Regions from separate parts of the Paenibacillus sp. 37 genome, predicted to be linked through region 3. Evidence: predicted binding sites of a transcription regulator. Region 3 holds the regulator's gene; each other region holds the start of a gene.
The links. The regulator NrdR, encoded in region 3, represses ribonucleotide reductase genes. The targets are predictions, from matches to a motif close to AACACNATATATNGTGTT.
Positions count from the first base shown of each region.

Region 1: F0220_RS10535 (adenosylcobalamin-dependent ribonucleoside-diphosphate reductase) is a predicted target of NrdR. The motif match lies at 4,871-4,888, and genes of this name have one in related genera.
Region 2: F0220_RS28040 (anaerobic ribonucleoside triphosphate reductase) is a predicted target of NrdR. The motif match lies at 2,686-2,703, and genes of this name have one in related genera.

Region 1 is NZ_CP043761.1:2,313,595-2,321,895, forward strand. It holds gene F0220_RS10515 (YqzE family protein) at 1-157, shown strand, start outside; gene F0220_RS10520 (hypothetical protein) at 292-1,242, opposite strand; gene F0220_RS10525 (YqhG family protein) at 1,464-2,657, opposite strand; gene F0220_RS10530 (DEAD/DEAH box helicase) at 2,661-4,424, opposite strand; gene F0220_RS10535 (adenosylcobalamin-dependent ribonucleoside-diphosphate reductase) at 4,950-7,598, shown strand; gene catA (type A chloramphenicol O-acetyltransferase) at 7,679-8,301, opposite strand, start outside.
Region 2 is NZ_CP043761.1:6,542,519-6,550,819, reverse strand. It holds gene nrdG (anaerobic ribonucleoside-triphosphate reductase activating protein) at 172-681, opposite strand; gene F0220_RS28040 (anaerobic ribonucleoside triphosphate reductase) at 678-2,639, opposite strand; gene F0220_RS28035 (ATP-binding response regulator) at 3,121-4,758, shown strand; gene F0220_RS28030 (aldo/keto reductase family protein) at 4,912-5,850, shown strand; gene F0220_RS28025 (GGDEF domain-containing protein) at 5,992-7,104, opposite strand; gene F0220_RS28020 (Fur family transcriptional regulator) at 7,377-7,772, shown strand; gene F0220_RS28015 (winged helix-turn-helix transcriptional regulator) at 7,748-8,301, shown strand, end outside.
Region 3 is NZ_CP043761.1:2,157,844-2,166,144, forward strand. It holds gene polA (DNA polymerase I) at 1-47, shown strand, start outside; gene mutM (DNA-formamidopyrimidine glycosylase) at 166-993, shown strand; gene F0220_RS09805 (manganese efflux pump) at 1,136-1,915, shown strand; gene coaE (dephospho-CoA kinase) at 1,925-2,521, shown strand; gene F0220_RS09815 (lytic transglycosylase domain-containing protein) at 2,518-3,081, shown strand; gene F0220_RS09820 (alpha/beta-type small acid-soluble spore protein) at 3,164-3,385, opposite strand; gene nrdR (transcriptional regulator NrdR) at 3,501-3,968, shown strand; tRNA gene F0220_RS09830 (tRNA-Ala) at 4,154-4,226, shown strand; gene F0220_RS09835 (S-layer homology domain-containing protein) at 4,441-8,061, opposite strand.

The DNA.
Region 1 (8,301 bases), 160 kb from region 3:
GCCGAAGGATGAGCGGAAAGGCCGCACCAAAAAGAAAGAGCCGTGGGCGATGAAATGGTTTGGTATGATCCCTTTCGCTGTTTCCCTGTGGGTGGGGAAAAAGGAAAAAGAATTCGATACACAGTCTCATAAACGAAGTTCTTCGGGTAAAGGGTGACTATCGCTTACCTATTTCACTAATGTAAAGCAAAAAGACGCAATCCCTTAATAAATATGGGAAGGCGTCTTATTTGTTGTCGATGTTTATAGTTTTACACGTTATCTGACTGTATGTTAAGAATTTGCTGATGATCAAGGATTTAAGAGGTAAAAATGGCCATCTTGCTGCAATGTACTCAAAGGGATAAAGCGTTGAATGGATGATTTTCCACCTAGCGCTACATATAGAATGGACTCTGCTTCCTGATCTGTATGCCACAGCTGATAACCGCTAACGGGTAAAGGACCGCCGTATACGATATTACGATCACCCGCTGAGAAAACAATCCCTTGATTCTCCCCGTGTTGTATTACATCTTTTGCCCGGTCGGCAGCAACAGGCTTGGCGGTAATCCACAACAGATTGTCAGCCGGATTAAAGACGGGTCTGAGATAAAATGGATCGACTGATAAAGATGGCGTTGTGGACAAATCAGTTATGCTGGCAGAGATCTGTTTGGAATCAGCCTCCAGCAGGTTCAGGAACTCTGACGGTAGTACATCTCCGTTCGTAGCATCAATATAAAGTGCAGGTTGACTAGGTTGTTCCACTTTCCAATATGCCAGCAGGGGAAGAGCATAACCAAGATGAAGCTCTCCTCCGGCAGCAAGTAATGCCTCAAGGTTCACATGTTGTCGATCTAAGGCTTGTCCAAGAAGTTCATTGTTGTATGGTGACTGTTCTCCTTGACCATATTCACTAAGCATCATCTGTCCCTGTTCTGTGGCGGTAATAATCATGTATCCGATAGGTTTACCCTCAAATGCAGCTTGCACCAGCCAGCTATGTGTACCCGGCCCCAGAGGATAGAAGTCCAGGTCGGCGTTCTTCCAATTTGCTTCGGCGTTAGCCGTACCGAGTGTAACTGCTTGTTGCTCTGCAAATCGTTGCACAGCAGCGGGAGCTAGCTTGTCATTCTGGAATGCATGATGTTCGGGACTATATTCTGTGGATGATTCGGGGGACAGCGAAGACGCTTTTTGTTCCTCTGCATTGGCTATCGACCAAAAAGAGAATAGGGCAAGACAACTGAGCAAGCCCAAGGTTATACAGGTTGTTTTCCGAGCGTTGTTCCAACATGTATGAAAGAATCGTTTCAAATTTACACCTACTTTTCATTTATCCGTTACCTGAGCGGGTTCTAGTTTCATTCTAGGGGACAGGCTATGCAAAGGATGCTGCAACCTGTCGGGCAGCTGATCATGAATAAACACTACTTTTGCCAGCATTTGCAGGAAAAGTAGTGTCTTCGTCTATCTTTCGTTTATCTTAAGTGAAACATACCGCTGCTAATGGCAGTCACTTTCACTTTGGGTTCATATTGCCAGATCATCTCGGTCCGGCGTGTCTCATACTGCAGTTTCATAGCCTCACGATCGATTACCGCCTGTTTTGCTTTCTCTTCTTCGGCATCTGTCTCGGAGTCGATCGGTACTGCGGCCTCTGCCGCCAGCTCTACATCTGCTCCAATGGGTTTAGCGTTAGGTATATCCAGAACTTTTCTCAGGGGTACAGGTGGCGTGCGGTCAGAAGTGACTTTCTCCATGTCTGAGGTTATGTTACCTAGTAATTCTACCTCAGGCGTATCTTCCCGGAGTACCGCCTCATAGTAGGTGTCCAACACGTCCAGCTCCAGATCAAGCCGCTCTTGGGCTTTCTCAGCCCAGCTATAATCGAGTTCCAACAAGCGGTTCGTCAAATGAGATTCCAGAGCAGCTCCGGCATCGGATAACGAAACTTTAGCTGTCTGCACATGCATGTTCTCTGCGAGCCTTGGACTGAGATCACGTCGATTAAGCTTAGTGCCGAATTTTTCTATAATCTCACCCGAGCGAAGGGAGATGCCGAGAAAATGCAATTCCTCCCGTTTCAAATCACAGGCGAATTCTACCTTGAAACAGACACCAAGCCAAGGTTCATATACGGCTGGCGCTGTAGCGCGTAATTGCCGTTTGGGAGCCTGTTCGAACAGGTTCACGAAGGCACCGCCTTCACGGGCTGCGCCGAAAATCTGTTGGAGCCTGCGACTGCCATACACCACTTCTTCACGCAATATTCGACCTGGCCCCAGCTGTGGCAGCGATGGCGTAATACCGAAGTAACGACCCAGAATGGTATCTTTCGGTGGCTCACCTGGGGTATTCCCATTGGTTACGCCATTCGTACCCGCAGGGTCAGTTACAACCGGAGGTGATGTTTGCGCTGCTTTGGCTTCTGCTGCTTCAATGGCCTGCTGATAACTGTCAGGATCGAATATAAATGTGAAAGACATGGTCTCAGCGGGTGCTCCGGTTCGTTCCACGAACCCCCAATAATAGGGGCGATTGGTCAACGCTTTGTCCGCCTCAGGCGAGAGTTTGACTGTAACATGGGCAGGGGAACGCTCCATAATCTGACAATCCAGTGCTTCCAGATAGGTGAGAACATAAGCCTGCACTTCATGGGGGGACATGGTCATGAGTTAGCTACCTCCTTTGCGAAGATCTAACAACCCGGATACGGCAGGCCCTTCATCGGAAACCTCACGTTGAATAGAGTTCAGCGATTGTCCAAGTGAATCCATTTTGCGGCGAATATCCTCATCAGTTTGTGATTCCAGCATGATTTTGTACAAACTTTTCTCAATAGACTCCTTCTTCTCCAGCCGTTCCAGAATGACATCCAGCCCGCCGATCACCATCTCAAACATATTGATCTTCTCATGCAGCAGATTCAGAATATGTTCCTCTATGGTTCCGGTCGTGGATAAATTGAAGATGTTCACGTCATTTTGCTGTCCCAGCCGGTGTACCCGACCGATCCGCTGCTCTACCCGCATAGGGTTCCAAGGCAGATCAAAGTTGACCATATGATGGCAAAATTGCAGATTAATGCCTTCGCCACCCGCTTCGGTTGCAATCATGGCCTGCACACGCCCGCGGAAGAGATCCATCATCCAGTCTTTTTTGCCTCGATTCATGCCACCCCGGTAGGGTACAGCCGTAAGCCCATTGTTGCGGAAATAGTTTAGCAGATACTCCTGCGTGGCCCGGTATTCGGTGAAGATAATTACTTTTTCATTCATGTTCCGAACCAGCTCCATCGTTTTCTCCGCTTTGGTATTCTCCTTGATCGCTTTAATATGGGCAACGAGTTCCCAAATCTTGTCCCGAAGGGGCGAGTCCAGCGGAAGTTTCTTCGACAGATTCACCAGCGTCACGAATACAGCATCTCGACTGCTGCACACTTCACGCTGCAATGTAACAAGGGAGAGCATGCTGCTCAGATTGCCGCCAGCTTCCTGGTACTGGTCTTTAACAAAGGAAGTCACGCCATCATAAAGCGCTTGTTCTTCAGACGATAGTTGCAGATTCACGTTGGAGACGTTCCGTTTGGTAAATTGAACGGGGCCTTCGCCGCGGCGGTTACGAATCATGACTTTGGATAACTCGTTCTTAAGCTGTTCCTGATTTTTCGGAACCCGTTTGTCTACAACAAAGTTGGCCGCAAAGTCACCCTGACGGCCCAGCTGACCGGGCTTCAGCAGGTTGATCAGATTGAACAACTCGCTCATATCGTTCTGCACAGGTGTAGCTGTGAGCAGCAGACAATACTTTTTGCGCAATTTCAGCATGAACTGATAGTTGGTTGTTTTCTTGTTTTTGAGCTTATGGGCCTCGTCAATAATGATCATGTCGTAATCGGTATTCAGCAGCATATCTTTATGCGGGTCACGTTTGGCTGTATCCATGGAAGCAACAACCACTTCATTCTGCCAGGAATAGGCCTTTTTCTGGGCAATGGCAGGGATGCCAAATTTCGAATTCAACTCCCGTACCCATTGCAGCACAAGAGACGCTGGCACGAGAATGAGTACCTTGGATACGAGACCCCGAACCATATATTCTTTCAGAATGAGACCAGCTTCAATGGTTTTGCCAAGACCCACCTCATCGGCGAGAATGGCCCGGCCTGACATTTCAAATAATACTCTGCGTGCAGTGTCCATCTGGTGAGGGAGTGGAGTGAGGCCTTGCAGATGCTTGAGACATTGGATCTCGTCAAAATTGGGAATCAGATTGGTTTCTTCGGCTTGAATGCCCAGTTGGAAGAGTCGATAATCCCCCCAAGGACCTCCTTTATCCAGTCGTGATTCCAATTGATTAATCCAGCTTCGATCAAATTCCAACGGAACGGGCAGCTCGGCTACAGGTTGATTGGTGTGGTGCGGGTTTTTCCGGTTCATGGTGCTTCCTCCCCTGCCATACGTGATGACGTTTTATTCGTAGGTAATAGTATGGACGAATGAGAGGTAGTTCATAACTATACAAGTTGAACTACAGTTTATTTGCACGAACACTACGATGACAGAACAACCTTCCAATCGCTGTTATCCCCAGATTTCTTTGATTCCCTTTTCTGGAGGGGAAATCCGGTGATAAAGGCGAACGCTTCGCTTTTTCAGGTTTTTTCTGTCCTCTCCGTTGATGTGCAAATGATTAGTTTAACTTATATTGAACCCAGAAATTTAGTAAAGGCACATGTTTTTTTGTCCCAAAAAATTCACAGGTTTTGTATGCGTGAGTCTAAGGGTGTGTGAAGAAGCTTGTCCGAGCAGGAGAGTCTAAAAAATAAGGTCTGTGATAAAAGTCATATAGAAAATCAATATATGGTGTAATATACTGGTTTTATATCACTATATGTGGTGTTTCATCATAATTTGCTTTTATAGTGAAAATGGAGCTTTATACCGGGGAGGTTGAATGTAGCGATGAAATCGAACCAACGATCGTACCAATTAGAAGGACTCAGCGAAAAAATATTTCTGGACCGATACGCCTGGAAGGATGCTGACTCGAATCATGCCAAGGTCGGAGATGTGGTACTGGTATTAACAAAGGATGATCCCAAGTTCCCAACCAAGGAAGTGGGCGAAATTATAGAACGTCAGGGTCAGCTCGTACAAGTAAGGACTCGAAGCGGAGAGATCATCGAGACCAGCGTGGAGAAACTGACACTCAACATTGAAAAAACACCGGAAGAGATGTGGAGCCGGCTTGCCAAAGCCATGGCCTCTGTTGAATCCACAGCAGATCAGCGGGCAACGTGGGAGTCCAAGTTCCGTTCCGTTTTGGAGGATTGGAAGTTAGTACCCGGAGGGCGTATTGCTGCGGGAGCGGGGGCAAGCGATGAGCTGACACTCTTTAATTGTTATGTCATACCGTCTCCGCAGGACAGTCGGGGTGGCATCATGAAGACCTTGACCGAGATGACGGAGATTATGGCACGTGGGGGAGGCGTGGGTATTAATCTGTCCTCGTTGCGTCCTCGCCGAGCGGTGGTGAAAGGTGTTAACGGATCATCCAGTGGTTCCGTATCGTGGGGCGGATTGTTCAGTTATACGACAGGACTGATTGAACAGGGCGGAAGCCGGCGGGGTGCGCTCATGCTGATGATGAATGACTGGCATCCGGATGTGCTTGATTTTATTACCGTGAAACAAACGATGGGGCAGGTGACCAATGCCAATCTGTCTGTATGTGTGAGCAACGCCTTTATGGAGGCTGTCAAGCAGGACGGAGATTGGGATTTGGTTTTCCCCGATACGAACGATCCTGACTATGACACTGTATGGAACGGGGATATGCAGCAATGGAAAGCCGCAGGTCATTCGGTGGTGCACTATCGTACGCTTAAGGCGCGCGAAATCTGGCATACCATTATTGAATCAGCCTGGAAATCGGCAGAGCCTGGTGTGGTATTCATGGAGTACTATAACCAGATGTCCAACAGCTGGTACTTTAATCCGATCATTTGTACTAATCCTTGCGGTGAACAAGGCCTGCCTGGCTGGGGTGTATGTAATCTGTCAGCGATCAATCTGTCCAAATTCTATGATGAAACAAATCATGATGTGGCATGGGATGAACTGGCGGAAACCACTCGCATCTCGGCTAGATTTTTGGACAATGTCATTGATGCAACACCATATCATTTTGAGGAAAACAGACTGAATCAGCAGCGTGAACGCCGGGTGGGGCTTGGCACGATGGGACTGGCAGAGCTGATGATTAAGCTGCGTATAAGGTACGGCAGTCCTGAATCCCTTGAATTTCTCGATAAACTGTATGGGTTCATGGCGAAGGAGGCCTATCTGGCATCGGCAGAGATTGCAGCAGAGAAGGGAGCTTTCCCGGCTTTCGAAGCTGAACCGTACTTACAGAGTGGATTCATGAAAAACATGGTTGCGAGATACCCTGAAGTAGGAGAGGCCATTCGGAAACAGGGCATTCGAAATGTCACACTGATCACACAGGCGCCAACGGGAAGTACAGGTACGATGGTGGGCACATCAACAGGGATTGAACCGTATTTCGCCTTCAAGTATTTCCGTCAAAGCCGTCTAGGTTATGATGAACAGTTCGTACCGATTGCGCAAGAGTGGCTGGATGAACATCCGGGTGAAGCTTTACCAGACTATTATGTGACTGCGATGGATCTGTCGGCTGAGAATCACATCCGGGTGCAGGCTGCGATCCAGCAATGGGTGGATAGCTCTATCTCGAAGACGGCCAACTGTCCGGCTGATTTTACGGTGGAGGATACAGCTGAGCTGTACGAACTGGCCTTCGACCTTGGCTGTAAGGGAGTAACGATATATCGCGACGGCAGCAGGGATGTGCAGGTGTTGTCCACGTCGAAGAAGGAAGAGAACAAGACCGAAGATGTAGATTGGACATTAAATACTAACTTAAAGACACTTCATGATGTGTCAGTTAGTGAATTGACGAATAATGCTGAAGGGCAGGCAAGTGATGGAGCTTCCAATAGCGAGGTTGATGTTGAAACCCATACTTCAGTTGAAGTCCCTTCTTCTGCTACAGTGTTGGATAAACAATACAGAAGCCGTCCTCAAGTACTGCGCGGTGCGACATACAAAATCAATACGCCATTCGGGATGGCTTACATTACGATCAACGATCTGGAGGGAACGCCGGGTGAGATCTTCCTGAACGTGGGCAAAGCGGGATCGGACGTGTTTGCCATGGCTGAGGCACTCGGTCGAGTATGCTCTCTGTTCCTGCGATACGGAGATCATGGGCACAAGGTTGAACTGTTGATCAAACATCTCAAGGGAATTGGTGGTTCGGGAGCGATTGGCTTCGGAGCCAACCGGGTGGAATCGATTGCTGATGCCGTCGCCAAAGCATTGGAAAGTCATGTACAGAGCGATGTGCAGGAGAACGAAACTAGAGCATTACAAGAACAGAATCAAGTGGAGAGCACGTATCCAAAAGTGGAAGATCAGAAAACCTTTGCCGAATCGAGAGATTTATGCCCTTCATGTGGCTCCGCATCCCTGATGAATGTGGAAGGTTGCAAAACATGCAGCAACTGTGGGTACAGTAAGTGCAATTAAATACCTTCGAAAAAAGAGAAAAAGAAAGGCACTCCTGACTCCATTACGAAGTCAGGAATGCCTTTTCGTCATTTAGCTAACTAACACCAATCCTGGCATCGATCTGCAAGTGATTGCAGTTCATTAAATAAAACGCCAGCATGGTAGCCGTCGCACACGGCGTGATGTAACTGAACGGATAAGGGAAGATATACTTGATCGTTTTGTTGAACATATTTCCCCATCGTGAAAATAGGCAACAAGTAGGTTCCCTCATTGTAAATATTCAGATTAAATCCAGTAAAGTTCACCCAGGGAATGCTGGAAACGGGAAATGTATTTGGCGGTTCATTGGGTTTGGCAACAAATTGTTTGTGATCTTTGTAATTCTTCATATCTTCCAGATAACGAATGTGGAATGTCTCGAAATCTTCATGGAATGTCGTCCAGATCGTTGAGAAACTCTTGTCGTCCTCATGAAAAATCGTATAACTCGGAGACATTTCCTCCCAGTAGCCCAATCTCCCCCCGGCATCAAAACAGGTTCGGAATTCCCTGTGTGCATTGACGACCGTAGAGATCATATGAATAAGAGCGGGATAGAACTTCAATCCTTTAAGCTTCAGTTCGTTGATCAATAGAGTGATATCCAGATTAGCAGTTATGCTGTAAGTACATCTGACCTGATTCAAGTAGTGGTCAAAGTATGGCTTTCGATCCCACT
Region 2 (8,301 bases), 2.7 Mb from region 3:
TTTAAATGCTAACTTAATAACTACCTATATTATATATCGTCATGCAATAGAGAAGGAAATAGGGAGAATGGATAAAACCTATTTCTTAAAGCAGACCGCTATACGCCAAAAAGACACGAGTCCGCTGGGGACCCGTGCCTTGTTAGTTGGTGAGAGGAATAGAACCAATGTTTACAGCATACTGAGCTGCATTGTAACGATGGTTTGAGTGGCTATTGTTGCACTGACATCAATCAATCGTTGATTTCGACTGCCGCGGAAGGGCAGAGAGACATCACGCTCCGCTTCAACGTATCGACCGTCAATAATCACATCGCATAACCGGGCAAGCTCTGCTCTCGCAGGGTCGGTGATCAATTCTTCATATTCAAATCCCGTGTAGGCCCATACCGTCAGATCAGGACGTGCAGCGCGGAGCTGCTGGACCCAGGACGTACATTCTGCTGCCGAGAAAAAGGGATCACCACCACACAACGTAACGCCATCCAGCAACGGATGGGTCGTCACTTCATGCAGAATCTGCTGCTGCCGCTCCTCTGTAAAGGGCTCACCCGCTCGAAAGCTCCATGAATCCGGACTGAAGCAACCCGGACAGGCGTGACGACATCCGCTGATGAACAACACGGCACGCAGGCCCGTCCCTTCATTCACCGATTCCGGGATGTAACCATATAGATTCACCGGTGCTTCACCCGATCCCGCACTTCGGCCTGCTTCGCAGCATTGAAGCGTACTTTGTAATCTCCGGTCAGATAGCCAGTTACGCGGCGTAACCGCTGGAAGTGTACATGGTTCTCGTGGGCTTCACAGCCTGGGCATACATCCCCAATGACGCCTTCATAACCACAAGCAGGGCAGCGATCAATCGGATGATTAATGGAGAAATAACCGATATCCTGCGCCAGTGCATACTGCACAATTCGCAGGAAAGCTGTGGTGTTGGCCCGAACGTTTCCGTCAAGCTCCACATAGGAGATCGCACCCGCGTTACATAAAGTGTGGAATGGGGCCTCCAGTTCAATCTTCCGATAAGCTGGAAGAGTGTGGTATACCGGGATATGGAATGAGTTCGTATAATACTCACGATCATTAACCCCGGCAATGAGGCCGTATCGCTCTCTGTCGATCTTCGTGAATTTGCCGGACAACCCTTCAGCAGGTGTGGCAAACAGGGTGATATTCAAGTTATGCTGCTCGCTCATCCGGTCACAGAACTCTCTCATGGTCCGAATAATGTTGAGCGCTTCGCGGTGTACATGAGGGTCCTGTCCATGATGGCGTCCATAGAGAGCTGTCATACATTCTGCCAGGCCAATAAAACCCAGGGATAACGTACCATGTTTGAGCAGATCCCCAACGGGTTCATTCGGAGCAAGTTGCTCCCCGCCTTCCCATACACCCTCCCGCATCATGAAATCTGACGCCTTAGCAGGTTGAACAGTCTGGATACGGTACCGATGCAACAGACCATGCGCAGCATTTTGCATCACGGATTCCAGTGCAGTGTAGAATCCCGCCCGATCAGCAACCGCTCTGTTGCCCTGGCAGATGCCAAACCGGATGCCGAGCTTCACGAGGTTAATGGTGTTGAAGGACAGGTTACCTTTACCACTTTGACGATTGCGACCAAACCGGTCAGCCAGTGTACGTGTGCGGCATCCCATAGTTGCGATGATCGTATCCGGATCTTCCGGATGATAGAAAGGCAGATTGAAAGAGGCATCCACATTGACAAAGTTAGGATACATCCGCCGGGATGAACAGGTGACTGCGAGCCGGAACAAATCATAGTTCGGCTCACCTTGAGCCTGATTGATCCCCTGTTTACATTGGAAAATATGTTGAGGGAACACGGGAGTCTCCCCGTTGCCCAGGCCACGAATGGTTGCTTCCAGCAATGAGCGTGATACCAACCGGCCTTCTGCTGACGTACATAATCCATAGTTCAGTGAAGTAAATGGAATCTGCCCACCTGCCCGGCTGCTCATCGTATTCAGGTTATGAATCAGTGCTTCAGCAGCTTGTCCTGTCTCCAATTCAGTCTCTTCATAGGCGAAGGCATATGCCCGCGGACATTGATTCTTCGCTTCGATGCTATCCAGATGAACCTGTTCATCCCCGATCAGAACATTTTCACCAAAGAGCCGTTGTCCTTTGCGATAATGTTTGCGGAATGATCGTTGTACATAAGGGGCCAGATCCCAGTCAATCTTATTGGCCGATACACCGCCATATTGACTGTTCTGCTGGGATTGGAAGATGATCGCAACCAGGGCCATTGCAGACATGATCGTCTGAGGTGTGCGAACGGATCCGTTGCCTGTATTGAAACCTGAAGCAAGGAGACGGTCAAACGGGATAAAGATGCAGTTGGTCGTTCCAAGTGCATACTGATCCAGATCGTGTACATACAGATCTCCGTTCTCCACAGCTTGGGCAAGCTCTTCCGGCAACACATGACGCAGAGCATGCCACTTGGCGGTCTCTGAACCGAGCCTGCTCATCTTACCGCTGAAGGAGTCCCCGTTCAGATTTGCATTTTCCCTCAGCGTATCGGCGTCTTCTGCGCCAATAATTCGTCTTCCCAGGTCGGATAATGGATCGGATGCCGGTGGAGTGGCATACTCAAGCATGTTCATGTAAGGTTCCTCCTAAAATGATTTTGGTATCATTCAATTCACGTTAAATACTATATGTAGATTCGTATTATCCATTTATAAACTATATGTGGTTTTTTGGGTGTGATAATGATCACACAGCTTACAGAACAAAATGGACTTTCCTTTAATTGCTGCGGATAAAGGTTCCCAAAGTCTGAGTAGAAGCGTATAATTGCTAGTTGCCTGCAAGGATAATTATACAAAGTCGGACAAGATGGACTTTAATCAATCTGAAAAGGCGATTTGCAATACATTTTCCGTTTTTAAACGATCAGTTCAAGACCTGCTTTTGTCCGACAACGGGCTATCGGCAGGCAGAATGATTCTCTTTTACTTCTACGGTGTTAATCATATAAGTATAGATTGTGACAGCTATTCGGATTCTTGATGAACCCTTGTACGTGATTAAACATTCTGATATACAGATTAGAAAGTGCAGCTAAGACAAAAGGGGTGGATCATGGGGACGGCAGAAGGCATTACGAAAGGCTTCTATGAAGATATAAAGGAAGCTGCGGCCCATATCGTAGATGTATTAAGCGGTATATTGAAGGTCAATACCATCTTTGTTGCCACGAATGACGGGGTGACAAATTTCATTTTGGAAGCCTTTAATCGTACGGAAGAGCTAATTGTTAAAGGCAGTGCACTTCCATTTACGGATTCATATTGCAGCCTGGTCTTAAAAGACAAAGGTAGCGTTCTTACGATCGAGGATACATGTGAACATCCGATGACACGATCCATGGGCGTTACGAGCGGACTAGGCAATCGCTTTTTCGTGGGCGTGCCTATTATGAGAAGATCGGGCGAAACATTTGGTACCATCTGTCTGATGGATGATCCTGGTTATATCATCAGCGAAACTGATATGAAGACACTGAAGGCGATGGCTGTATTCCTGGGTTATGTTGTTGATCTGGAAAGCACGTTGCATGTTCAGGAGCGGAAATTGAGTGATTCGGAACAAATGCAAGAACAGCTCCAGGCAGAGAAAGAACGTGCCGAATCTGAGGCTATGACCAAAACACAGATGTTGAAGCTAATGAGTCACGAGATTCGCAATCCTTTGAACGGTATTTTGGGACTGACAGATCTGATGCGCACACCGGATATGCCTGAGGAGCAGTCCGAGTATGTGAACATGATTGAGACAAGCGGAAATATTTTGCTTTCCTTGCTGAATAATATGATGAATTTCAACATTAATGAAGCAGGTAAAACGGTTATACATGATGATCCGTTTGATCTGGTAGGCACCATTGAGAATACCGTGTATCTCTATGCCGGGATTGCGACGGGCAAGAACATTGAGCTGGGATTAAATCTTGAACTGAATGTATCTCAAGTGTTTGTTGGTGATGAAGTCAAGATTGGACAGTTGCTTGCACACGTCATTCAGTATGCTCTCGATTCAACGCGTGAAGGTTCCGTTCTGATCACAGCAGTGGTGAACGGAGAAGAATTGGAGGAGACCGGTACACTTCAGCTCAAGGTGAAGTACACGGGTCAGATGTTATCGGACAAGAAGACACCAACCTTTAACAGCCAAGATGAAAATTTGAATATCCAAAAACTGATTGGAAGCAATCTGGGTTTAGCTGTAAGCCAGAATCTTGCCATTCTCATGCATGGCCGTATTCAGGTGAGTAGTGTGAAGGAAAATGAGACGGAATTCAACATCTCCCTTCCATTGCGCAGATACTGGGAGTTACCTCAACTCGCAAGTGTTCAGCAGCGGTTAAAAGGCAAAAAGGTGTTACTTGCCAAGGACCCTGACATTTTGCAAGGCGTCTCTTCCCTGATGCGCAGGTGGGAGATGGATGTACACATGACCTCGGGTGTGACATTAGCGCATGATTGGATCAAGGAAGGATTTATGCCTGATGTAGCCGTTGTGGATATGGGATTACTGGAAGGCGGCGCGGTCGATTTTGTACATGAACTGAAACAGCGACTGGAGAATCTGCCCGTCATTGTTCTTGTTCCTTATGGGATGCATATTGAATTGCATGAAGCAGAAGCCTTTGATGCTGTTCTGACCAAGCCGGTCAGACAGGCAGATCTGTTGAATGCATTGAGCATTACTTTGCCTTAAATCATGATCATAGATCTTTATTCGGCGCACCTTATAGGTGCGCTTTTTTTCATTTTCCATTTTCTGAGCCAAAGCCCTTTTATTCCGAGCTGGTTACGTTACAATAGAAAGTGAACTTCATCTTTATAACCAACAGAGGAGGATATGCAATCAATGGATTATCGCAGATTAGGTGGAAGCGGACTGAAAGTAAGCGAGATCAGCCTGGGAAGCTGGCTGACGTACGGAGGATATGTGGAACGTGAGAATGCGGTGAAATCAATTGAAACTGCATTTGATGAAGGCATTAACTTTTTTGATACTGCCAATGTATACGAACGGGGTGCAGCAGAAGAACTGCTGGGGCAGACGCTCAAAGCATATTCCCGTGACTCTTATGTACTCGCAACCAAAGTATTTGGCAAAATGGGTGATGGTCCGAATGACCAGGGGTTGTCTCGCAAACATATCAAGGAGCAATGTGAAGCCAGCTTGAAGCGCCTGGGCGTTGAATATGTGGATATCTATTACTGCCATCGTTATCATACCGAAACACCAATTGAAGAAACACTCCGCGCGCTCGATGATCTGGTACGCCAAGGCAAAGTGTTATATGTAGGCGTCAGCCAGTGGACAGCGGCTCAGATGGAAGCTGCGTTGGGTACAGCAGATCGTCTGCTTCTGGATCGTATCGTGGTCAATCAGCCGGTGTACAACATGTTTGACCGTTATATCGAAAATGAAATAATCCCGCTCGGCGAGCGTAAAGGCATCGGACAAGTTGTATACTCCCCGCTTGCTCAAGGTCTATTGACCGGGAAATATACGTCCGTTTCCGATATCCCAGAGAATAGCCGTGCTGCCAAGTTAGGATGGGACGAAGGAAAGATCAATGCGGATCGTATCGGGAAAGTCCGTCAACTGATTGAAGTGGCGGACAAGCTGGATCTGAAGGTTGGCCAACTGGCCCTGGCCTGGATTCTGCGCCAAAATAATGTATCCAGTGCACTTGTAGGGGCGAGTCGTCCCGAGCAGGTAAAAGAGAACGCGGCTGCATCTGGCGTGAAGCTGGATGCTGCCATTATCGAGGAGATTGAGGGCATCCTTGCTTGATCTCCTGTCAGCACACAAGCTGAGATGAAATATAATAATCCATAAAGCAAGGGATGTCCTGTGCGCCTGAATAGGCGAAAGAGACATCCCTTTTTTGGAGAACGTTGAAAGGTTAGATTCATTGAAAGGTTGGATCTTGCTTTAAAGCGTAAGAGGCAGAGAGCGAAGTGGTAAGGCACACACACGATTACGCCCTGTATTCTTCGCTTCATATAAAGCACGGTCGGCCTGTTCGAAGAAGTCGTCATCGTCATGATCATCACAATGATCGGGATACACGGCTACACCAATGGAGATGGTTAGACGTGTCGTGTGTCCGTCGGGCAGAGCAAAATGGTATTTCTCTACAGCCTGTCGGATAGATTCGGCGGTAGCCACGGCCTGACGGTGCCCACAGTCGAGCAAGAGAATGGCGAATTCTTCCCCACCGTTTCGTGACACGATATCAGCAGAACGTGCATGCTCAACGAGCAGTTGTCCAAGTTGCTTCAGGACTGCATCGCCGGCGGAATGACCATAGGTGTCATTTACCTTTTTGAATCGGTCAATATCAATGGCAAGCAAGGAAAGCTTCTGTTGGTAATCCCTCGCACGCTGGAGTTCCAGTTGAAGTGATTTTTCGAACTGTCGTCGATTGCTCAGGTTGGTAAGATGATCGGTAGATGCTCTTTTTTCCAATAGAAATAACATTTCATTGGATTTATTAATGAATTCTGCGATGAAATAGATAAATAATCCACCGGCAAAGGAAATTGTCATTTGTAACGGATATATCTTCATTAATGAATTCATGCTGTCTGTATTCAATATAAGGATGATAAAGATTAATGTCATGCCAAGCAGATTCATTGTAATTATTTTGGTCAGTCTGGACCAGGGAGCATAGGCGAAGTATACACCGGACAGTCCGATCAGAGTCATGACAAATCCTGCATCTATGGCAGAGGATGATAAGCCGAACATCAGAATACGAAGGACCGAGATCATGAGTCCCGTAACGACCGAAGCCAATCCTCCCATATATACCGCTGCCGTAACGATGGCCAGATGCCGTAGATCTACAATCGTAGTTTCGTTCAGAGGGAAAGAATAGTTCATGAGTACTGTGCCATATATACCGAATAATAAGCCGCCGATCAACTGAACACGTAACGAGGGAAAAGGCAATCGGATACTATAGAACTTTGCGATGATCCCGGACACATACATAAACGTAATCATGACACAGATATTAATGAAAAAAGTGCTAAACAACCGACATTCCCCCTTTTTACGCACATCCCTATATTTTATCTGAAAATTGGTGCTGTAGCGAACCATATTATCCCAAATTTATGAGGGGATTGCTGGGAAAGATGTTTTATTTGCATATACAGGATGTTAGAGTGATATTGACTTCAATATACAATGAGATTTATACTTAATCTAAATCAAAATGTATTCCTTCTTTTTGGGAAGACCATCATAAGTAGAAGATCAGTGTCTGATTTTATATAAAACGGATCAATAATAAAGGAGAAATGGTTGTGAGAACTTTAAATCTGACGATACAACGGCAAGCGGTATATGATGTGGTGCGCCATTCAGAGGATCACCCGACAGCTGCTGATGTCATGAATCGACTCGTGGAACAAGGATATAATCTGGCCTATGGTACGGTGTATAATTCTCTTCGTTATCTGACGGACAAAGAATTGATACGGGAACTTAAACTCGGAGAGACAGCAAGCAGGTACGATGCCCGTATGGATGATCATCAGCACATTATGTGTGAAGTGTGCGGCAAAGTGGACGAGGTGATGACAGAGGTTCCTCCACAATGGATGAAACAGGTAGCTGAAGAAACCGGATATGCAATCGATCATGCTCATGTGGTCTTTGGAGGTGTCTGCGGGGAATGCAGAAACAAACGGATCAAGTAAAAATAAAACTGCCTGGCCGCCGTTTACCCCTAAGGGTTAAACCAGCCTTGTCCGATGCAGCACCGCTTGTGGACAATTGTCCTGTTACACGGCGTGTTATTCTGATCAGCCCGATGCCGGGGCAGGTTCATGAACTGGTAAAAGCCTTAACGGATAGCTGCTTTGATGTACTGGTTTTTCATCGCTGGGAACCGGATCTACATGAGCGTCTTGTCTTTGATCTGTTGATCTATGACCTGTCTGTGGCCGGAACTATCGATGCATTTGCCGGCATTAGCAGCCGATTGAATCGTGAGGCTGAGCATACAACCCCTTGTCTGTATCTGGTTGGTGAGAAGATGATTGGTAGCGCGAGTGGACCGATGCTTCAAGAGGAATTGCTGGTTTGGCCTGCACGCCCGCAGGAAGCTCTATACCGGGTGCAGCGCATGATTGGCAACAGTCCTGCGTTGCCCAACCGTGGGTTTTTGCCTGAGGAAGGGCACCGTATCGGATTTAAAGATCTGTGGCTTGATCGTGAACGGATGAG
Region 3 (8,301 bases):
TGAAAGCAGAAGTCAGCTTCGGTGATAACTGGTACGAAGCGAAATAAATCAAGCGCCGCGCGGTTTTTCCGGTATTTTACAAAAGGCCTTTCCATGTATGCGATATAAGAAAAGGGTCCCGCTGAGCGCCATCTTCCGTTATAATATAGGGGAGGTGAGAACATCATGCCGGAATTACCGGAAGTCGAAACAGTCAGAAGAACATTGAATCAACTTATTGTGGGCAAAACGATTGATCATGTTACCGTTAGCTTGCCGCGGATTATTCAGCGGCCGGACGACATAGATGCATTTGCAATGGAACTCGCGGGACATACCGTCATTGGGGTGGAGCGCCGCGGCAAGTTTTTGCGTATTTTGCTGGACGGGCTGGTGCTTGTCTCCCATCTGCGGATGGAAGGAAGGTACGGTGTGTACGAGCAACATGAAGATGTGGAGAAACATACACATGTGATCTTCCATTTTAATGATGGTACGGAATTGCGTTATAAGGACGTGCGTCAGTTCGGTACGATGCATCTGTTTAATGCAGGTGAGGAACTGGTGTCCAAACCTTTGCTGAAGCTGGGACTGGAGCCGCTTGATCCAGCCTTTACGGTAACTGCATTCCGCGAGGCGGTTGGCAAGCGTACAACCAAAATCAAGGCTGTACTTTTAAATCAGGCATATGTGGTTGGTATCGGGAATATTTATGTGGACGAGGCTTTATTTCGTGCAGGTATCCATCCCGAGACCATTGCCAAGACACTGACTGAAGCTCAGTTAACGGTACTCCATGAAGCGATTGTGGCTACGTTGCAAGATGCAGTGAATGCAGGTGGATCTTCCATTAAGTCCTATGTGAATGGACAGGGTGAGATGGGGATGTTCCAGCATCAACTGAAAATCTATGGACGCAAATCAGAACCTTGTACAACTTGTGGTACGTTAATTGAAAAAACGGTGGTTGGTGGCCGTGGCACGCATTTTTGTCCGAACTGTCAGCTGCTGTAACATGAACTGAATGAACGAAATGATGAAATCATAGCACCCTTGGATTCCTCCCTCCATATACTGATATGGCAGAAATAAGCGGGCGTATACCCATACTGGCATCTTCAGTTGGCACGAGTACCGCACAGAGGAGGAGTCCGGGGTGCTGCATCATTTTATTTCATTGCTGGCGCTTGCTTTGGCGCTTAGTTTAGATGGTTTTGGAGTCGGGATTACATATGGGTTACGGAGGACTAAGATTCCCCTGTTATCTATCGCTGTTATTTCGATCTGTTCGGGATTGGTTATTGCCTTGTCGATGCAAGTTGGTGTGCTGTTGTCCCATGTCGTGTCACCGGATATCGCTTCCATTGTGGGCGCCGTTATATTAATAGGCATTGGTGCATGGTCACTGTTGCAACTTATTCGAAAGCAAGGAAAAGAACAGCTGGAAACAGGCATCGTAACGGTTGAGGGAGCAGGAGAAACAACGGTTAATGCGCTGGGGAAAAACGTACAAGGGACGCTGCCGGATTCCAAGGGCAGGAATCAGGTACTTGCACTGGATCTGGAGCAATCGGCTTCGGGTGATTCTCTCGAACGAATGGTATTTACACTGGAGCTGCGTAAGCTGGGGGTCGTCATTCAGATCCTTCGCAGCCCTTCCAAGGCGGATATGGATAACTCGGGAAGTATATCTGCTCAGGAAGCGATGTGGCTTGGTATTGCCCTGTCTCTGGATGCGTTTGGAGCAGGTTTGGGAGCGGCACTTCTGGGATTCCCTACACTATGGACAGCACTCATTATTGCACTGTTTAGTGGGGCGTTTCTGTCACTCGGCATGAAGGTTGGACTACGATTCTCAGCCCTGCGCTGGATGCGAAGACTATCTGTATTGCCAGCACTATTGTTAATGATTATGGGAATAATGAAGTTGTTATGAGGTGAAACGATGAATATAGGCTTAACCGGCGGGATCGCGACAGGCAAAAGTAGTGTTTCCGCCTATCTCGCCAGTAAGGGAGCGTTGCTCATCGATGCAGACGTTATTGCCCGGGAAGTTATGATGCCCGGGCATCCCGTGTTGGCCGCCGCTGTTAAGCGGTTTGGACAAGCCATACTGAACGAAGATGGAACACTGGATCGGAAAAAGCTTGGAAGTATTGTTTTTCAACAACCTGAGGAACGAAAGGCACTTGAGGCTATTACACATCCGGCGATCCGAAGAGAGATGCGCGAACGGGCTGCTGCATACGAATTGCAACATCCGGATAAACTTGTGGTGTCTGATATTCCTTTGCTGTACGAATCGGGTCTGGAGGATGGTTTCGAGGAAGTCATGGTAGTATATGTCCCGAGATCGGTGCAACGAGATCGCTTGATGAGTCGGGATGGAATGACTGCAGCACAGGCTGAGGCTCGAATGGATGTACAGATGGATATTGAGCGCAAAAAGCAGCTGGCAGACATTGTCATCGATAACAGCGGTTTATGGACTGAGACGGAGCAGCAAATTGACTCATATCTACAGCGTAAGGGTTTGTTATGAAAATATTGCGTAAGAAACGTGTCCTGCTGTTGATGTTTGTGTCCTTTGTACTAGTGTTATTTCTGAATACAAACTGGATGGCATGGTTCTATCCGATTCATTATAAGGAAGAGATTCGTGCCCAATCTCAGAGTTATGAGGTTGATCCGTTTCTGATTGCTTCCATTATCAAGGTGGAGACCAATTTCAAGACAAGCAAAGAATCCAAACGAGGTGCCATTGGGCTCATGCAACTGATGCCGGACACGGCGAATTGGATACTGGAACAAGCCAAAATTCCCGACACTTCGCTGGAGGAATTGAAGCACGAGCCTGAACGCAATATTCAATTAGGCACATGGTATCTGCGGAATCTGTCCGATCAATTCGATGGCAATGAAGCAGTGATGATCGCTGCCTATAATGCGGGACCAGGCAAAGTAAACAGTTGGCTTAGAGATGGTGTATGGGATGGCTCGTTCGATACAGTGAAAGATATTCCGTTTGGTGAGACGCGTCACTATGTACAAAGGGTCATTTACTATTATAATCAGTATGTAAAGATCTATAATACGTTCTAAGTATATAAGTAGAAGCACAGAGCAGGCCGGTTATTCACCGGCCGCTCCATGCTCCTCTGTGTAGCGTATTACGATGCAGATATTATTGGTATTGACCTGCCAATTGCTGTTCTGCAATTGTTACCAGACGCTTCGTGATGTATCCACCGATCGAACCGTTCTCGTAAGAAGTCATGTTACCTTGGTATCCGTCTTGTGGGATGCTGATTCCGAGTTCTTGAGCAACTTCATATTTCATTTGCTCGAGTGCTGCGGAAGCTTTAGTTACCACCAGGTTGTTGGAGTTACCGTTGCTTTGTGCCATTGCTGTTCACCTCCTCGTGAGTTGGTAAAAGTATTATGTCTCGGCAATGCATTTTTCATTACAAAATCAAGACAGGGAATATGTGGTAAAAGTAAAACGTGGGAAGTGATCTGATTTGAAGTGTCCTTATTGCGGTTATATGGGTACCAAAGTGCTTGATTCGCGTCCGGCCAACGAAGCAAAGTCCATTCGTCGTCGCCGTGAGTGTGAGCAGTGTGCCCGAAGATTCACAACGTTTGAGATGATTGAGGAGACTCCACTTATCGTCATTAAGAAAGATGGCAGTCGTGAAGAGTTCAGCCGGGACAAAATTCTCCGCGGGCTTATTCGTGCCTGTGAGAAACGTCCAGTCTCCGTTGAGACTCTGGAGATGATGGTATCTGAAGTAGAGAAATCTCTGCGTAATACAGCTGATGCTGAAGTGGAGAGTCGCCAGATTGGTGAGCTATTGATGGAACAGTTGTTTCCAGTCGATGAAGTGGCATATGTCCGTTTCGCGTCGGTATATCGCCAGTTCAAAGATATCAATATGTTCATGAAAGAACTGAAATCCCTGTTGTCCAAAGATAATCTGGAGGATTAGTGAAGTGGGGAAAGGGAGAAGAGCAGTCTGGAGTTCCAGTCCGTGCGTGCCAGTGAAATCGATTGTTCTTCTCCAATCACTCTGGATCTTAAAAATTTGATTGACAGCGAAAGCTGGATTTTATATGATATAGGAGTCGCCTGTGGAACGTAGCAGTGTTGGACAAGTTTTCTATTTCATATCCTGGGGCCTTAGCTCAGCTGGGAGAGCGCATCGCTGGCAGCGATGAGGTCAGGGGTTCGATCCCCCTAGGCTCCATAATTAAGAACGCCATCACATTATTGTGATGGCGTTTTTTTTGTGGAGAAATAAATCAGAAACATGCATTAATATAAGTAGAATTTTTGGACTTGGGGACGAGCTTGGGGACGAATATTCTAGACGTCAAAAAAAGTACAGTTTGAAAACAAGGAGACCCTTCCGGCTAGATATTGTCCAGCCGGGAGGGGTCACCTTAATTCTGTATACGCTTTTACTTAGTCAGATATTCGACGAACCTTACAAAGATCGTAGCTACTTCTGCGCGGGAGGCGGTGGCTTTGGGAGCAACAAAGTTGCCCGGTTTGCCTAATACAATGCCGTTGCCTTGCAGCGCCTGAACGGCCTCCAACGCCCAGGAGCTGATCTCACTCTGATCCGTGAAGGACATAGAGTTGCTTTCAGGTATCTCATAGCCCTTGTACTTCATGTAATTGTACAGTATCACTAGCATCTGTTCGCGCGTCATCGGTGAATTGGGGTCAAACAGGTCTGCGTTTGTACCGTTGACTATGCCTTTTTCGGCCGCCCACTCGGCTGCCGCCGTGTACCACTGTCCGTCCTTCACGTCGCTAAAGCGGGAACTCGTGTAGCTGGAAAGGTTTACGTTCTCAAGATTGGCTAGTACCTGCACGAACATTGCACGCGTCATTGCGGTGCCCGGTGAGAACTTCGTGGACGTCGTGCCGTTGAAAAGATCGTAAGTGTAGACGAAATTTATATCGTTGTAGAACCATTCGTCCATGTTGGCATCCGTGAAAGGATTGCCTGATATCACGAGGAAACTCAGTGGGGTGGCGTCATCAAACGCCAGCTCCGTACCCTCACGGATGTTCAGCGATATGCCGTTGTCTAAGCCGACTCTTGCGCCGCTTGGTCCTACCACAACCGCTCCGCCGCTCCGTATCTTCGATCCGCCGTGGAAATACACCTGGTTACCGTTTGATAGGTTCCCATGCGCGTCTTTGCCGCCTATTGTGACCGTACCGTCGCTCGCGATCGTCGAGCCACCCGAAATGGTCACTGTACTGTTGCCGCCGGGTAGTGTCACTTCGGCGCTCTTGTCTGCTGGAATAGTTACCTTCCCGTTTGAGTCTATCGTTGTGCCTTCGGGTACCTTGATCTTCGTCCCGCCTTTGGTCGCAATCTCGCCGCCGCCTGGAAGGGTGGTGTTGCCATTTTTGTCTGTGACCGCGGGTTTATCCTTCGGTGTATTCACTGTGTAGGTCGACTTCGACGTTTGAGCGTCTGTCCCGGTGCCCGTATTATCGGTGTTGCCCGTATTACCGATGTTGCCGGTATTTCCGGTGTTGCCCGTATTGCCGCCAGAATCAGGTACAGTGGGAGTCGTCGTCTTCATCGGTGTCGCCGTAGCACTGATCTCCGCGCCGTCTCCCTTCGCGTTCACCGCAACGATCCTGAAGCTGTAGCTTTGGCCGTTTGTCAGGTTGTTGAAGGTATACTTGGTCTCCGCCGCATCCAATGCAACCGGTGTTACATTGCCATACCATACCTTGTAGCCCAATATCGAGCTGCCACCATCGTCAGCAGGAGCATTCCAGCTCAATGTGACCTGTCCGTCACCCGCTGTCGCTTTGAAGCCACTCGGTGCACCAGGCACGGACGGTTTTCTCTGTGCGAACATCCAATCAAAGACATCTGTGTAGTTGTTGTTCCAAGCTGGCAAGTTAGAGGACTGCGCCGTAGGTGCTATACTCCAAGTTCCCATAGTGATCTGGTTATAAAGAACCGCCGCTTCAACTTCATGCGCTATATAATCAGCCAGAACAGGTGTGTTGGCAGGATTCGGCCTCAGATTCGGCTGATCAAACTGATTGTAGGGCCACGTAAGTGCCTCATTACTCTCAAAGCGCGAAGCCCTCGCGTTGATCATTTTCGGCATATTGTTATTGATAAAGTTATTGAGGTTAGTCTGGTAGCCTCCGACATTATGAGCATTTAAAAACATCCAATAGGCCAGGTTGTAGTGAGCGTCATTGTCCTTAGCGTTCGGTGAACCGCTTACCGGGGCCATAGGTGCGGCGGCAGCGAAGAAGCCAGGGTAGCTGTTAACTAAGTTGTTCGTATACTGGCCGCCCCAGGAGAAGCCTGCTGCGTAAACACGGTTAGGGTCTACTTCGCCGCTGGCAATCAGGGCGTCTATGACCTTCTTAACATTCTCTGTGGAGGGAACAGATACGCCATTATAGGAAATATTCAGAACATGGCTGGCATACTTATCGGGATTTTGCTCCATCTTTTTCATTAAAGCGACGGAGCCGTTGGCGGATTTCATGGCAGCTTTTTGGTCTGTCGCAGCGTTTGTGCCGCCGCGTGACATGCCGTGGGTATATACATAGAGCGGCAATCCTTTCATCACGTTACCTCCGTCATCCTTGTGAAGGTAGAGTGAACGATTGACCGAATTGTCCGTGAATGTTGTAAATTTATCGAGGATCGGATTCACAACTTTTTCCTGTTCAAAAACTACGTTGTGAAGCGGATTCCCTTCTGTCAGTACGATCTCACCCTTTTGAGTAATGTTGTAAACCTGCTTTGTCGAGTTGCTGCTACCATCCAGCGTTGTACTGCCGCCGCTCTCTGAATAAAACTCAGACTCAACAACGATGTAACGACCGCTCGCCAGTCCGTCCTGATAATCTGGTGAATGGCTAATCGGCCCCACATAGCCGCGTACCTTCGGTTCATCATTAGCATACACCCTTGTGATCTTGCGTGGTCCTTCAAAGGTCACTGCTTCGCCGTTCAGGGTCGTGTTCCTAGCCGATAAGGCAAACAAGTCTGGATTAAGCGCGGAGCCTAACGCCGCCTTCCCCTCGCCTAAATCAATGATAACAGCCGTTGTGTACTCGCCACTGGCAAAGTTGTCATTCCATACAATAAAGGGAAGTATCCCCGCGTCCGGATCGTTTTTGAATGTCACATGAATGGTATGATCAGCCTCAATATTCGTAAAGGTATAAGTGCCAGCAGATAGAGTCAAGGTCTCGCCGTCTACTGTTACGGTATCCACAATTTTGCCGTAATCGGGGGTAAACGTAATTTCTTTGTCAGAGCCCCGATCTACTCTCAGAACATCGCCGGGTGGGTTCGACATGATTGAGCCGCCCGGTCCCGCAGTGGCGGTAATTGAAAATCTGGTGTCCACTTCATTGGCTGAAGTGAGCTGCAGGCTGTCTGCAAATGAATCAGAGCTGGTATAAGCCGCGTCCGGAACTCCAAAACAGGAAACGACTTCATAGCGGTCAGCGCCGTTTTCTGTCGAGTTATTGATATAGACCTCAAAGGTAAGGTTCCCCTCCTGTAAGGTCAGAGTTCTTTTTGGTATTCTCATTTCCACGATGTATCCGGTTTCCGTGATCTGGGTCCATGCAGCTCTGCCTGGAGCGGCCTGCCCTGAAAACACGCCCGTCGAGCTGACGCGCCATTGATTCGAGCCTCCGGTTCCGGCACCAACATAAAACTCCAGGCTGTCATACCGGTGATCTGCGCCAGCTCCCTGATATAGATGACTGTCATTCACAACTACGCGGGCATACAGGTAGTCATGATCCCAAAGAATTCTGGCTGTACCCATGGCATGGGGTCTGGGGTCGGTGGGTACCGTGCTTTTGTTGATGTGATGCTCCATGGTTTGGTCCCAGAGGGGATCGTTTGACCCGAGTTCGGGAGTTCCAAAAATGGCGGTGGGTGTTTCATTCGCTTCTGCGTTCTCGATGTTGTCAGTGGCGGCGGCATAACTGGTAGGCATTAGCGACGCCACCATGACCAAGCAACAGAGGAACGCGAGCATTCTGCTAAATCGTTTTGGCATAAATGAAAATCCTCCTTATTTTTCGATCCGGTGCGCCCGCGGCTTACCGCATCGTATTCGGACACGTTGTCCATATGACAAGCGCCCAACTATATATATTATGTTTATCTGGGGTTCAATCCTTTAATTTACACATAAACCATACGTAAACATCTAGAACGGCAGAGATGCCGTTTTATTGTTTTGATAATCTTGTACGCATCTGTGCATGTAGATTGCTTCATATGAATGGTGTTGCAG